2 linked regions of the Luteipulveratus mongoliensis genome follow. The protein of the gene in region 1 interacts with the protein of each later gene in a pairwise test. Links are inferred from orthologs where the notes say so. Each region holds a gene or a part of one and is shown on either strand. Other genes may lie near its edges. The genes, in order: secA and phoA.

Region 1 (6,652 bases):
CCGACCGGTCTCCTCCAGCAGCAGCCAGTCCTCGCCGAGGTCCTCCAGCACGCCGACGACTGGTCCCGCTGCGGTGACGACCGTGATCGACGAGCCGACCGAGACGGCCGCGCGGTCCGTCCACGCCACCGTGGCGCGCTCTCGTCGGGTGCGGTCAGCGACCTCTGCGATGCGGTCCCGCTGCTCGGCATGACGCAGCTGTCCCTCGAGATCGGCGAACAGGTCCTGCCAGCGCACAGCCGGATCCTATGCGGACGGTCAGCACGACAGAGGTGACGGCAACGGTAGACAAACGTCACTAAACGTCATTACTGTGCAATCAACGTCATCAGGAAACACCATCTGACTGCACTGGGGGATCGATGAGCACTTCACCTGGCCATCTCACGGGTGACCCTTCGACATCGCACCGGTGGCGAGCGGGCCTTCTCGGTCTGCTCGGCGCCGGCGGCCTGCTCGTGCTCGCCCTTGCGGCAGCTCGCGCGCTGCAGGCCCTTCTGCGCGGCCTGGCGACCCGCCCCACGGTGCAGACCAGCGATGCGGTCACCGTGCTCGCGCTCCTCGTCCTGGTGCTCGCGCTGCTGTGGTGTGTCGTGCTGCTCTCCGCCTGCGCCCACGACCTGCTCCGCCCCAGGCGACCGGCGTACTCCGATCCGCTCGCCTGGCGACTGGCTCCCGATCTCGCGCTGCGGGTGTCCGGTCTGCTGCTGGCGGTCACCGCGTTGGGATCCGGAGCGGCGCACGCTCAGCCCGCGCCGGACGCGCCCGCCGCCTCCGTTGTCGTCGCCTCAGCACCGGTCCCGTCCTTCGGCCTCGGCGAGCCGCCTGCGCCCGCGCCCGTCCCGTCCTTCGGCAAGACCGACATGACGCAGCCACCCGGATGCGCTCCCCAAGCGCCCGTCCCCGGCTGGACGCCGGATCGGCCGACGCCGGTCCGCGCCCGTGGCGCCGAGCACGTACATCTGCTCGCTGGTTGTCCCTCGGACAGTGACTCCGACACCGTGGTCGTCCATCGTGGCGACGACCTCTGGTCGCTGGTCGAGCGCCATCTCGGCAGCGACGCGGACCCGGCTCGCATCGCGCAGGATTGGCCGCGGTGGTACGACGCCAACCGCGCCGAGATCGGCGACGACCCCAACCTCCTGCAGATCGGCCTGACCCTGCGGATCCCCGAAGGAGCCGTCCGATGAGTGCTGCCGCCCTGCGCACCTGCCCGCGACCCGTCACCCTCCGCCCGGCGCCTACGCTCGAGCCACCGGCCCTGGACGAGGAGACGGTGCGAGACCTGTACGCCGACGCGCGCCGCGGCGTACGACGTCCCGAGGCGATCCCGGCGTACGTCCAGGGCAGCCTCGCGGTCGACTTCCGTGGCCGCGGTGAGGATCCCGAGTTCGGACCGCAGGCCACCTCCCGTACCGATTTGCCCGACCCGCTCGCCTGGGCCCATCAGGTGCTGCTGGCGGCGCTGGAGTGCAGCGTCGGCGTACGGACTCCGCAGCAGCTCACGCGCTGGATGACGATTGATGTACATGAGCGAGTTGCGAGGCGGCACAAGGTTGCTCAGCGGCGAGGGCGCCGGCCGGTCGACCGCCCTCAGGTACGTCGGGTGCGCGTGACCGAACCCTCTGACGGAGTGGTCGAGGCGTCCGCGCTGGTGCTGCTGGACGGCCGGCTGCGGGCGGTCGCGCTGCGACTCAACGGCGTGGACGGTCGCTGGCTGATGACCGAGCTGGTCATCGGCTGACCGCGTCCGACGAAGCGGGTACGACAAAGGCCGGCAACCCTGACGGGTGCCGGCCTTCGTCGCGTCGGGTCAGCGGCGCTTGGCCTTGGCCTTCTGCTTGTTCTTGCTCGCCGAGCGGGTGGCCGGCGCCGTCGCCGAGGACTTGTCCGCCTTGGCGCGGGCGCGACGCTCGCGCCGAGGCAGACTCGCGTCCTCCTCGAGCACGCGACCGTGCTCGTCGATGTCGTGCTCGTGGGCCAGACCGTCCTCGCCAGGAGCGGTGAGGTGCATCTTGGGCTTGCTCGCGGGAAGCGACGACTCGACCTCGGCCGGGTCGACCTCGACGTTGAAGAAGTACTGGATCGACTCCTCCTTGATCGCGTCGTTCATCGCGTCGAACATCTGGAAGCCCTCGCGCTGATACTCCACCAAGGGGTCACGCTGGGCCATCTGGCGCAGGTGGATGCCCTCCTTGAGGTAGTCCATCTCGTAGAGGTGCTCACGCCACTTGCGGTCCAGGACCGACAGCACGACGCGGCGCTCCACCTCGCGGGACACCCGGTCGCCGAGATCGGTCTCACGGGCGTCGTAGGCGTGCTGGGCGTCCGAGCGCAACTCCTCGGTGAGGATGTCGGCCGTCAGACCGGCGCGACCGCCGACTTCCTGCTCAAGCTCGTCGACCGAGATCGAGACCGGGTACAGCTCGGCCAGGGCCTCCCACAGCTTGTCGAGGTCCCAGTCGTCAGCAAAGCCCACCTCAGCCGCACCGTCGACGTAGGCGTCGACCGTGTCGTTGACGAAGTGCCGCATCTGGGGCTCGAGGTCCTCGCCCTCCAGCACCCGGCGACGCTCGTCGTAGATGACCTCGCGCTGGCGGTTGAGGACGTCGTCATACTTCAGGACGTTCTTGCGGATCTCGAAGTTCTGCGACTCGACCTGGCTCTGCGCGCTCTGGATGGAGCGGCTGACCATCTTGGACTCGATCGGGACCTCGTCCTCGATCTTGGCGGTCTGCATGAACCGGTCGACCATGGCCGCGTTGAACAGCCGCATGAGGTCGTCCTGCAGCGACAGGTAGAAGCGGCTCTCGCCCGGGTCACCCTGACGGCCGGCACGACCGCGCAGCTGGTTGTCGATACGGCGCGACTCGTGCCGCTCGGTGCCCAGGACGTAGAGGCCGCCGACCTCCTGGATCTCGTCGTGCGCCTTGGCCACGGACTTCTCAGCCTTGGCCATCGCCTCGTCCCACTGCGCTTCGTACTCCTCCGGCGTCTCCACCGGGTCCAGGCCCTTGTTCTTCAGTGCTGCGACCGCCATGAACTCGGGGTTGCCACCGAGCATGATGTCGGTGCCTCGACCAGCCATGTTGGTCGAGACAGTGACGGCGCCCTTGCGGCCGGCCTGGGCCACGATCGCGGCCTCACGCTCGTGCTGCTTGGCGTTGAGGACCTCGTGCGGGATGCCCTTGCGCTTGAGCTGCTCGGACAGGCGCTCGCTCTTCTCGACGCTCGTCGTGCCGACCAGGATCGGCTGGCCCTCCTTGTGGCGGGCGACGATGTCCTCGACCACGGCGTGGAACTTGGCTTCCTCGGTCCGGTAGACGAGGTCGGCCTGGTCCTTGCGGATCATCGGCTTGTTGGTGGGGATGCTGACGACGCCCAGCTTGTAGATCTGGTAGAGCTCGGCGGCCTCGGTCTGGGCCGTACCGGTCATGCCGGAGAGCTTGTCGTACATGCGGAAGTAGTTCTGCAGTGTGACGGTGGCGAGCGTCTGGTTCTCGTTCTGGATCTCGACACCCTCCTTCGCCTCGATGGCCTGGTGCATGCCCTCGTTGTAGCGACGGCCCGACAGCATGCGGCCGGTGTGCTCGTCGACGATGAGGATCTCGTCGTTCATCGCGACGTAGTCCTTGTCGCGCTTGAACAGCTCTTTGGCCTTGATCGCGTTGTTGAGGTAGCCGATCAGCGGCGTGTTGTGCGCCTCGTAGAGGTTGTCGATGCCGAGCAGGTCCTCGACCTTCTCGATGCCCGACTCGAGCAGACCGACCGTCTTCTTCTTCTCGTCGACCTCGTAGTCACCCGTGCCGGCGATGACCTTGTTGTCCTTGTCCTTCTTCGCCCGGGTCAGGTGATCGACGATCTTGGCGAACTCGACGTACCACTTGGTCGCCTCGTCCGCGGGACCGCTGATGATCAGGGGCGTACGGGCCTCGTCGATCAGGATCGAGTCGACCTCGTCGACGATCGCGAAGTTGTGACCGCGCTGGACCAGCTCGTCCTTGGACCACGCCATGTTGTCGCGCAGGTAGTCGAAGCCGAACTCGTTGTTGGTGCCGTAGGTGATGTCCTTGCGGTACTCGACCCGACGCTGCTCCGGGGTCATGGCCGACAGGATCACGCCGGTCTCCAGGCCGAGGGCGCGGTGCACGCGACCCATCAGCTCCGACTGGTACTCGGCGAGGTAGTCGTTGGTCGTCACGACGTGGACGCCCTTGCCGGACAACGCGTTGAGGTAGGACGGCAGGGTCGCGACGAGCGTCTTGCCCTCACCGGTCTTCATCTCCGCCACGTTGCCGAGGTGGAGCGCCGCGCCACCCTGGAGCTGGACGTCGAAGTGACGCTTGCCGATGGTGCGGACGCTGGCCTCACGGACGGCGGCGAACGCCTCCGGCAGGAGGTCGTCCAGCGTCTCGCCCTCCTTGAGCCGCTTCCTGAACGAAGCGGTCTCAGCCTTCAGCTCGGCATCAGTGAGCTTTTGGAAGTCCTCCTCGAGGATGTTGACCTGAGCGGCGATGCCCTCCAGCTTCTTGAGCAGCCGGCCCTCGCCAGCACGCAGTACCTTCTCGACGATCTTGGGCACGCAGGACTCCTGGTCAACGTTCTCGGTGGCGACGCGGTCGGCGTACGCCATGACTACCGATGGACTGCCTGTGCACACGCCATGGTGACGCTGCACACAGGACAGACCCATCTAGGGTAGTCGTTCGTTCCAGCGTGTCACGCCAGACCATGGTTCCCGGTCCGCAGGATGCGCTCGAATCAGCGCAACGTCGCGAACGCTCCTGGCCGACCGTCCTGCGCGAACTCCAGCCTGACCGGTGCAACCAGTGCCGCCTTCTCCATGACCGTGAAGGTCCGGACAACGACTCGAGTGCCTGCGCTGTCGATAGGTCCTGAGACCGTGCCAGGACCCACCGGTGTCGCGCCGGGAGGCGCGCTCAGGCTCGGGTTCGTCTGGTCCGCGAGGACCCGGGCCGCAACGATCAGGCGCCACGAGCGCTCGTCGGCACCTGCCGCCACGCCACGGAGCGCGACCTCCGGCTCGTTCGATGCGGACAGGTGCTGACCTTCCCAGTCCACCCCCCAGGCCGCAGCGGACTCGCTGCCCCACACACCTACGCCGCGTGCCGATGCCTCACGTGCAGCTCGACCGCCTGGCATGGCTACGAGCCCACTGTCACGCCGGAAGGTCCAGGCTGTGCCGACCCCGGCCGCAGCTACTGATGACGCCGTGGAACGTATGGAGAGCACGGCCCCTGGAACCGCGAGAACCTGGGATGCCCACGTGGCATTGCCTCGGTCGGGTGCAATGAGTCGAGGCTCCTGGGAACCCTTCGGGTACACGCTCGCAACCAAGGTTCGCGTGCCGTCACGGAAGACGACGTCCTCCGAGGAGGGTCGTCGTTCCGCCGTCCACACGACTGGCGTCCCCTGCTCCGCTGATAGCGAGCGAACACTGAGGATGCCTCTGATCGATCTGACCTGGATGAGCGGCGGCTCGGGGTCGCTCGGCTGAGGGATCAGACGAACCGCGGCGCGCCAACCGTCAACAGTCGTCACCACGCTGGGGGCCGCCGGACGGACTTCCTTGGCTCGGTCGACGTTCAGCGCGAGGCCTGCCGCGACCAGGAGGACTACAGCGACACAGATACCGGACCCGAGGTACGACACCCGGCGACGGCGCTGGCGGCGCTGCCCACCGGACCGGATGCGGTCGAGGTCGATCGCCATGTCAGGGGCGGGCGCCTCGCGGACCAGCGTGGCCAGGTCGGTGTCGTCAGGTGTGAACGGCATGGTCAGGCCTCCTGCATCTGGGTCAGCGCGGCGCGCATCGTGGCAAGGCCGCGCGAGGTCGAGCTCTTCACGGTGCCCAGGCTGATACCCAGGGCGTCGGCGACCTCACGCTCGGAGAGGTCGTCGTAGTGGCGCAGGACAACGATCTGTCGCTCACGCGGTGGGAGGGCGCGCAGCAGCCGCATGAGCAGGTCGCGGTCCTCGGCTCGACCGTGCTCATCGGCACCGGCGACCTCGGGGAGGGTGCCGTCGATCGACAGCGTCTCCTTGCGGCGTCGACGCCATCGGTCGGTGGTGAGGTTCATCAGGACGCGCCGGGTGTACGCCGTCGGGTTGGCGACACTGGCCTTGCCCCACTTCACGTAAACGCGTTCGTACGTCTCCTGGAGCAGCTCCTGAGCCAGGTGCGGGTCCCCACAGGTCAGCCAGGCCAAGCGCAGCAGCCGCGGCGACGACGCCTCCACGAACGCGACGAACGAGTCCTCATCAGCAGGTCGCATCGCACCTCCCCCATCCCATGATCATGACCTCCCGACGCAGCACGAGCGAGATTGGTTGAGCCAGCGGCGCAACTCGCTTGAGCGGACGGGACCTGATTGCTTGGGTGTGCACATGGCCCCCGCGACCTTCCCCGGCGTCGTACCCGTCCTCGCCGATGACGTGGTCCAGCTGCGCGCCCATCACGTGGACGACGTCAGCAGGATCGTGGAGCAGATCAACGACGCCCGTTTCCAGCGTTGGACGAGCGTGCCGCTGCCGTACGACGACTCGCATGCCCTCGCCTTCCTCGAGATCATTCGTGGCGCCTGGGAGGACGGCGACGCCCGCTTCTGGGCGGTCGAGGTCGGCGGTCGGT
Region 2 (6,290 bases), 1.3 Mb from region 1 along the record:
GCGAGCGACTGGTTGGCGCACGCTGGCAGCCCTGCACGCAGTCATCGAGACATCGCTGGAGCGCGAGCTGATGCGCCGGCACGCGCTGTCCGTCGTCGAGTTCACGGTCTTGGACGCGCTGTCACGTCAGGACGGCTGGCACATGCGGATGGCCCAGCTGGCCCGCGCGGCGGCCCTCTCCCCCAGCGCCACCACGCGCCTGGTCAACCGCCTCGAGGACCGCGGGCTGCTGACCCGCGTCCTGTGCGCCGATGACCGGCGCGGCATCTATACCGAGCTGACGGCCAAGGGACGCAAGGAGTACGACCGGACACGGCCGACGTACGACAAGGCACTCGAGCAGGCGCTCGGCGAGGCCGAAGAGCTCCCCGAGCTCGCCCCGCTCGTCGACTTCCTGCACGGAGTCCCCGCTCCCACCCGCTGAGCGGACGCGAGACCCTCCTGGCGGCTACCGGTCGCCCGGGTCAGCGCAGGTTGTCGACCGCAGCCTTCGCCTCAGCCAGACCCAGTCCCGGGTAGTGCTCCCGCAGCGCCTTGATCGCCTGGATCGGCTTGCCACCTGCAGCGAGTGCGCGCACCTGATCAGGCACCGGCAGGCCGGCGGGGAGCTCCGTACCGGTGACTCGCGCGAGCTCCGCGAGCTGAGCCTCGAGCACCCGGACGCGGTGCTCCAGCGCGGCCACCTTGGCAGATGAAGCCCACATGATCAGGCCTCCCGACGGACGTGGTCCGCAACGTCGGAGGTGACGGGCACGGGGCGTGCGGGAGCCGTCGTACGGCCGCCTCGCCCAGGCAGGACGCGCAGGTGCGGGCGGCGCATCGTCGGGCGCCGCAACCGGGCGGCGAGGCTCGGCCGCGGCGCGGGAGCCGCAGACGACCGGCCGGGCATCAGGGTGCGGGCCGCTGGCACGACCGCGCGCGGACGGATGCGCCGACTGAGGTCGGCGTGCTGCAGCAGCTGAGCGATCGGGACGTTCATCTTGGGATGGGTCCCCACGGGCAGCTCGCCGGTGAAGACCACCCACACCTGCTTGTCGCCGTGGAACACCCTCAGCGCGGAGCCGTTGATCAGGCTCGCCGCGTGCGCGAGCGCCTGGCGCTTGAGGCCGAAGCGGTTGAGGGAGCCGTGAGCCGCGGCCTGCGCCGGTCGGCGACCGTACTTGGCGGCTTCATAGGCCATCGGTCCGTACTTCACCCCGAGCCGCAGCGCGTGGGTGAAGGCTCTCGTCTTGCCGGGCATGAATCCTCCTGGTCGGCAGGTCCACATACTAGGCGCCGAGCCGGGCCCAGCCGGCGAAGCGGCCCGGTGCACCGGCGTCTGAGGCGACGCATAGCCTCGCGATGTGGCACCGCTCCTGCTCGACATCACTCCGCTGCGGGTCAACCCGTCCTACCGCCGCCTCTTCACGGGCTTCACCCTCAGCGGCATCGGTGCTCAGCTCGCGACCGTCGCCATCGGACTGCAGGTGTACGACATCACCGGCTCGACCTTCGCGGTCGGCCTGGTCGGGCTGTGTGCCTTGGTGCCCCTGGTCGTCATGGGTCTGTACGGCGGCGCGCTCGTCGACGCGCACGACCGGCGGACGGTCGCTCTCGTCGCCGGCGTCGTGCTGTGGATCGTCTCTGTGCTCAACACGGTGCAGGCACTGTTCGACAACACCCACGTCGGCGTCCTCTACGTCCTGGTGGGCGTCTACAACGCGGGCTTCGCGGTCGTCAGCCCGGCGCGTTCGGCGATCTATCCGCGGCTCCTCGACCGGGCGCTCCTCCCGGCCGCCAACGCACTCTCTGTCGCTGCCATGAACATCGCCATGACCGTCGGCCCACTGATGGCCGGACTCCTCGTCGACTGGGGAGGCTACGTGCTGGCGTACGGCATCGACGCGGCGCTGTTCACCTTCGCGATCTGGGGGCTGCTGCGTCTCGAACCGATCCCACCGGAGATCGACCCGACCGCGGATACCGGTGTGCCGCAACGCCGTCCGGGCCTTTCGTCCGTGCTCGACGGGCTGCGATTCCTGGGCACTCGACCCAACGTACGCATGACGTTCCTCGCCGACTTCTGCGCGATGATCCTCGCTCAGCCGCGCGCACTCTTCCCTGCTGTGGCGGTGCTGTCGTTCGGCGGCGGCGCCAAGACGGTCGGTCTCCTGTCGGCCGCCGTCGCGGTCGGCGCCATCGTGTCGATGCTGGTGTCCGGGCGGCTCGGCCGCGTGCGACGGCAGGGGCTCGCGGTCGTGGTGTCGGTGGCGCTGTGGGGTGTGTCCATCGTGGGCTTCGGGATCGCGGTGGCCGGCGCTGGCGGCGTACTCACCTCCTCCCAGGCCCTCTGGCTGGCAGCCGTCGCGCTCGCCGGAGCCGGTGCCTGCGACTCGGTCTCAGCCGTCTTCCGAACGACGATCCTCCAGTCCGCGACGCCCGATCACCTCCGCGGTCGGCTGCAGGGCGTCTTCGTGGTGGTCGTCGCCGGTGGACCGCGCCTCGGCGATCTGCTGGCGGGCACCGGCGCGACGATCTTCAACGAGGCCGCCGCGGCAATCGTCGGCGGCATCCTGTGTGTCATCGCGGTAGCGCTGTTGGCCTCCTGGCAGCGCGGGTTCCTGCGGTACGACGCCCAGCACCCCACCCCGTAGGCGACGCTCGCCGGACCGGAACCAGCCTCAAGACAACGGGTGTACGACCGCGCCAGATGCGACGCGGGCGTACACCCGTTGGGCGAAGCAAGGGTCAGCGCAGGCGCAGCGCGTCCTTGATCGTGTAGTGCAGGTCGGTCTGGTCGGTCAGGCCGACGACGTTGGCCGCACGCGGGCCGTACGCCGCGATCCGGACCTGGGTGCCCGTGTGCTCCTGCGAGCCGCCCTCGGGAGCGGTGCCGTAGCTGAGCGTCATCGGGCTGCCCTCGTTGGTGAGGAGCGTCGCGGTGAGGCCCGGCGTGTTGGTGCCGGTCTCGACGATCTGGCTGGTGTGGCCGTGGTCCGCGGTCACGATGACCGTGGTGTTGCCGTCCTTCTTGGCGAAGTCGAGAGCCGACTTGACCGCGGCGTCGAAGCCGACGGTCTCACCGATCTGACCGCACGCGTTGGCGGCGTGGTCCTGCTTGTCGATGCTCGCGCCCTCGACCTGCAGGAAGAAGCCCTTGCTCGAGCCCTTCGCGTTGTTCAGCAGCGAGATGGCCTTGGTGGTCATGGCCTTGAGCTTCGGCTGCGTGGCCGGCTGGTCCGGGTTCGGCGTGCAACGCGCGGCCGGCTTGGTGGCGCCGTCCTTGGTCGCGGCCGGGCCCGCCCAGTCGACCGGGAAGTTGCCGTCGGAGAAGAGGCCGAGCACCGGTTTCTTCTGGTCGGCCGACTTCACCGCGTTGAGCTCGGTGGCGTTGGTCGGCAGCTGGAAGCCACGCGACTGCGCCTGATCGCGCAGCGTCAGACCCTTGTACTTGCCGGCGGTGGCCTTCTCGCCGAACGTCTTCGCGCCGCCACCGAGGGTGACGTCCGCACGGGTGGCGATGATCTGCTCGGCGATCGAACCCTTGCCGCCGTTCTCCAGTGCGTTGGTCGGGCAGGTCGTCAGCGTGACGGCCGGGCCGTAGCAGGAGCGGCTCGTGACGTGCGCGGCCTGGACGGCCGGGGTGGCGTCCTCGATCTCGGCGGTGGTGACGTTGCCCGTACGCAGGCCGTTCTTCTTGGCCAGCTCCAGCAGCGTGGCGTGCGGCTGGCCCTTGATGTCCACGCCGATGGCGCCGTCGTACGACTTGGTGCCGGTCGACCAACCCGTCCCCGAGGCGGCCGAGTCGGTGACATAGTCGACCTTGCCCTCCTTGGTCAGGGAGAAGGTCGTGTACTGACCGGTCAGCGGCAGGCGGTCCATGCCGGGCAGGTAGCCGTCCGCGCCGTACTGGTAGTTGCGGGCCGAGGTGATCTCGGAGTCGCCCATGCCGTCACCGATCAGCAGGATCACGTTGCGCGCGGCACCGCTCTTGGCTTCCTGCTTGATGGTCTTCGTCTGGTCGCCGTGCAGGCGGGCTGCGCCGCCGGGCTGGCTGAGGTCGCCACCCGGGCCGGCCACGGCGTACCCGGTGGCCAGGACCAGGGTTCCGGCGGCCGCGACGGCGACCAGAGTCGTACGTCGGCGGAGTCGTGCAGTGCTCATGTGAGGTCTCCCTGTGTGCGGGTCAGGTCATGCCGCTCGCACGTAACCCGTTGCCGTTGAACAGCGAGGGGGCGCCAGGTGGACGGTTGCCGACGCGAGGGCGGCAAATCGACCTGCGGCGGTCGCTCCCCGGGTCGCTCGCCTACGTCCTGGGCAGCGCGCGCTGGACCGCGCGCCTCCCAGGACCTAGCCCCGGCATCGGGGTGCTTGGCGCACCCGGAGCACAGTGGGGAGAGTTGTCTACAGAACGGAGCACGTCATGAGCTTCATCGACAAGGCCAAGAACGCCGCCGAGGATGCCGTCGGCAAGGCGAAGGAAGCTCTTGGAGGCGCCAAGGGCGACACCAAGCTCGAGACCGAGGGCAAGGTCGACCAGGCCAAGTCATCGGTCAAGGACGCCGGCGAGGACATCAAGGACACGTTCAAGAAGTAGTCCCTGTCACGCCGAGCGCCCCACAACCTCATCCGGATGTGGGGCGCTTCGTTGTGCCGTACGACGTGGGCCAGCTTTGGAACCTGAGCCCGACTAGACCAGCCCGGTCCAGGCGGATACTCCGAGGTTGGGCAGGAAGACGGTCGCGAAGCATGTCAGGGCCACAGCCACGTTGAAGGGAACGACGAACCAAAGCCAGCGTCGATCGCGCTGCGACGTGCGGGCCACCCAGACGGACAGCACTGCCCCGAACAGGATCGGCGCCACGAGCCGCACTGATCCGTACTCCCACCAGATGTTGCCCGACAGGACCCGGTACGCCGCGAGTCCGCCGAGCGCACCGCGAACACACCACCAGACGGGTTGGCCCACATCGCGGACCTCACGGATCAACCAGTCCGGCATGACTGCCTCGAAGCGCCGGACTACTTCGACTCCCCACTTCCATGCGGCAGTCGTCGTGACAATGCGTGGATCGCCACGACGCAGTGCGGCGATACCCAAGAACGCCGATACGACAGCGCTCCCCATCCAGAACACCGAAACCACATCGACGACGAGCAAAGTCAGCATCCACGACATGCCGATGACAAGGCTGCCGACCGAGATGCCACCCCACATCAGCGCCTGCGCGCCATGTGACGACTGTCGAGATCTCGCAGGCGGTGGATAGTCGGCGGCGGCGCGGAGCTCGGCGGCGTACTCCTCGGGTGAACCGAGCCGCGCCTCCAACGCGGCCGTCGAGCCGTCGCCCAGCTCGCGCGTCACCTCATCCAGATGGCCGGCGACGTCCTCGAGCACCTCTTCGAGCTCGGCCGGCGGCAGGTCGGCCAACGCCGCCCGCACCCGCTCCTGATAGCTCACCGCTACATCGGTCGCCGTGCTCATGCCGCGTCCTTCAGCAGAGCCGACATGGTGTCGGCGAAGTGGTTCCAGGTCTTGGTCGAGCGCTCCAGCTGGTCACGCCCAGTGGCGTTGAGCGCGTAGTACTTCCGGTGCGGGCCCTCCTCGCTGGGCTGGACGTACGACGTCAGTGCGCCACCCGCGTACAGCCGGCGCAGCGTGCCGTAGACGCTCGCGTCGGCGACGTCCTCCATGCCGGCCGCGCGCAGTCGACGCAGCACGTCGTAGCCGTAGCCGTCGCCGTCCCGCAGCACGGCGAGCACGGCGAGGTCGAGCACTCCCTTGAGCAGCTGACTCGTATCCATCACGTTCCTCCCTGTCCTGGACTGTGTGCCCGGCACTGGGTCGGGCAGCCCCCAGACCTGTCGACCCAGTGCCGCGTTCCGCACGGTAGTACAGATTGCAGAGTAGTGCGCGATGCGACACGGAGACGGTTCTCCAACACACATTGACTGGGGCTACACGCATGCGTGTAGCCCCAGTCAATGTGTGTTGCGGGGTGGGGCGAGAAGCGGCCCGTCAGGCGTCGAGGGGGTGGCCGGTGGGGCCGTCGTACGGGTCGGCATCGTCCACGCCAGGGCCGCCGAGTGGCGAGCCCATCCACGACAGCGCGACCCAGCCGGACGTCGAATTGCCTTCAACGACAACGACTCCCGTGTTGCCGAGCATGTTGTTGCGCGCGAACGCCGCGCCCAGGTTGCCCGCGCGGATCGTCGTCCAGACCCGGATCAGCGCACCGTGACTCACGACCGCAGCGACGTCGGCACCCGCAGCCTCGACCTCAAGCAACGATGCGTCGACGCGGGCCAGC

Evidence for each region.
Region 2: the proteins of secA (region 1) and phoA interact in binary tests that used the Escherichia coli proteins (3 or more experiments, as listed by UniProt). The link is inferred for Luteipulveratus mongoliensis from one-to-one orthologs.

The regions. Positions count from the first base shown.
Region 1 is NZ_CP011112.1:2,244,161-2,250,812, reverse strand. What follows is about bases 1,614-4,907. They hold secA (preprotein translocase subunit SecA), read right to left. Parts: upstream 4,583-4,907; coding sequence 1,814-4,582; downstream 1,614-1,813. Other genes in these bases: VV02_RS10740 (hypothetical protein), read right to left, coding at 4,762-4,907; VV02_RS10750 (Rv3235 family protein), read left to right, coding at 1,614-1,744. Also shown: VV02_RS10760 (hypothetical protein), read right to left, coding at 1-237; VV02_RS10755 (LysM peptidoglycan-binding domain-containing protein), read left to right, coding at 363-1,190; more of VV02_RS10750, read left to right, coding at 1,187-1,613; more of VV02_RS10740, read right to left, coding at 4,908-5,796; VV02_RS10735 (SigE family RNA polymerase sigma factor), read right to left, coding at 5,799-6,296; VV02_RS10730 (GNAT family N-acetyltransferase), read left to right, coding at 6,409-6,652. UniProt on the Escherichia coli protein: Required for protein export, interacts with the SecYEG preprotein conducting channel.
Region 2 is NZ_CP011112.1:984,465-990,754, reverse strand. What follows is about bases 1,936-4,867. They hold phoA (alkaline phosphatase), read right to left. Parts: upstream 4,144-4,867; coding sequence 2,728-4,143; downstream 1,936-2,727. Other genes in these bases: VV02_RS04575 (HAAS signaling domain-containing protein), read right to left, coding at 4,670-4,867; VV02_RS25885 (CsbD family protein), read left to right, coding at 4,403-4,576; VV02_RS04585 (MFS transporter), read left to right, coding at 1,936-2,633. Outside these bases: VV02_RS04600 (MarR family winged helix-turn-helix transcriptional regulator), read left to right, coding at 1-424; VV02_RS04595 (hypothetical protein), read right to left, coding at 465-704; VV02_RS04590 (hypothetical protein), read right to left, coding at 707-1,240; more of VV02_RS04585, read left to right, coding at 1,344-1,935; more of VV02_RS04575, read right to left, coding at 4,868-5,464; VV02_RS04570 (PadR family transcriptional regulator), read right to left, coding at 5,461-5,784; VV02_RS04565 (histidine phosphatase family protein), read right to left, coding at 5,999-6,290.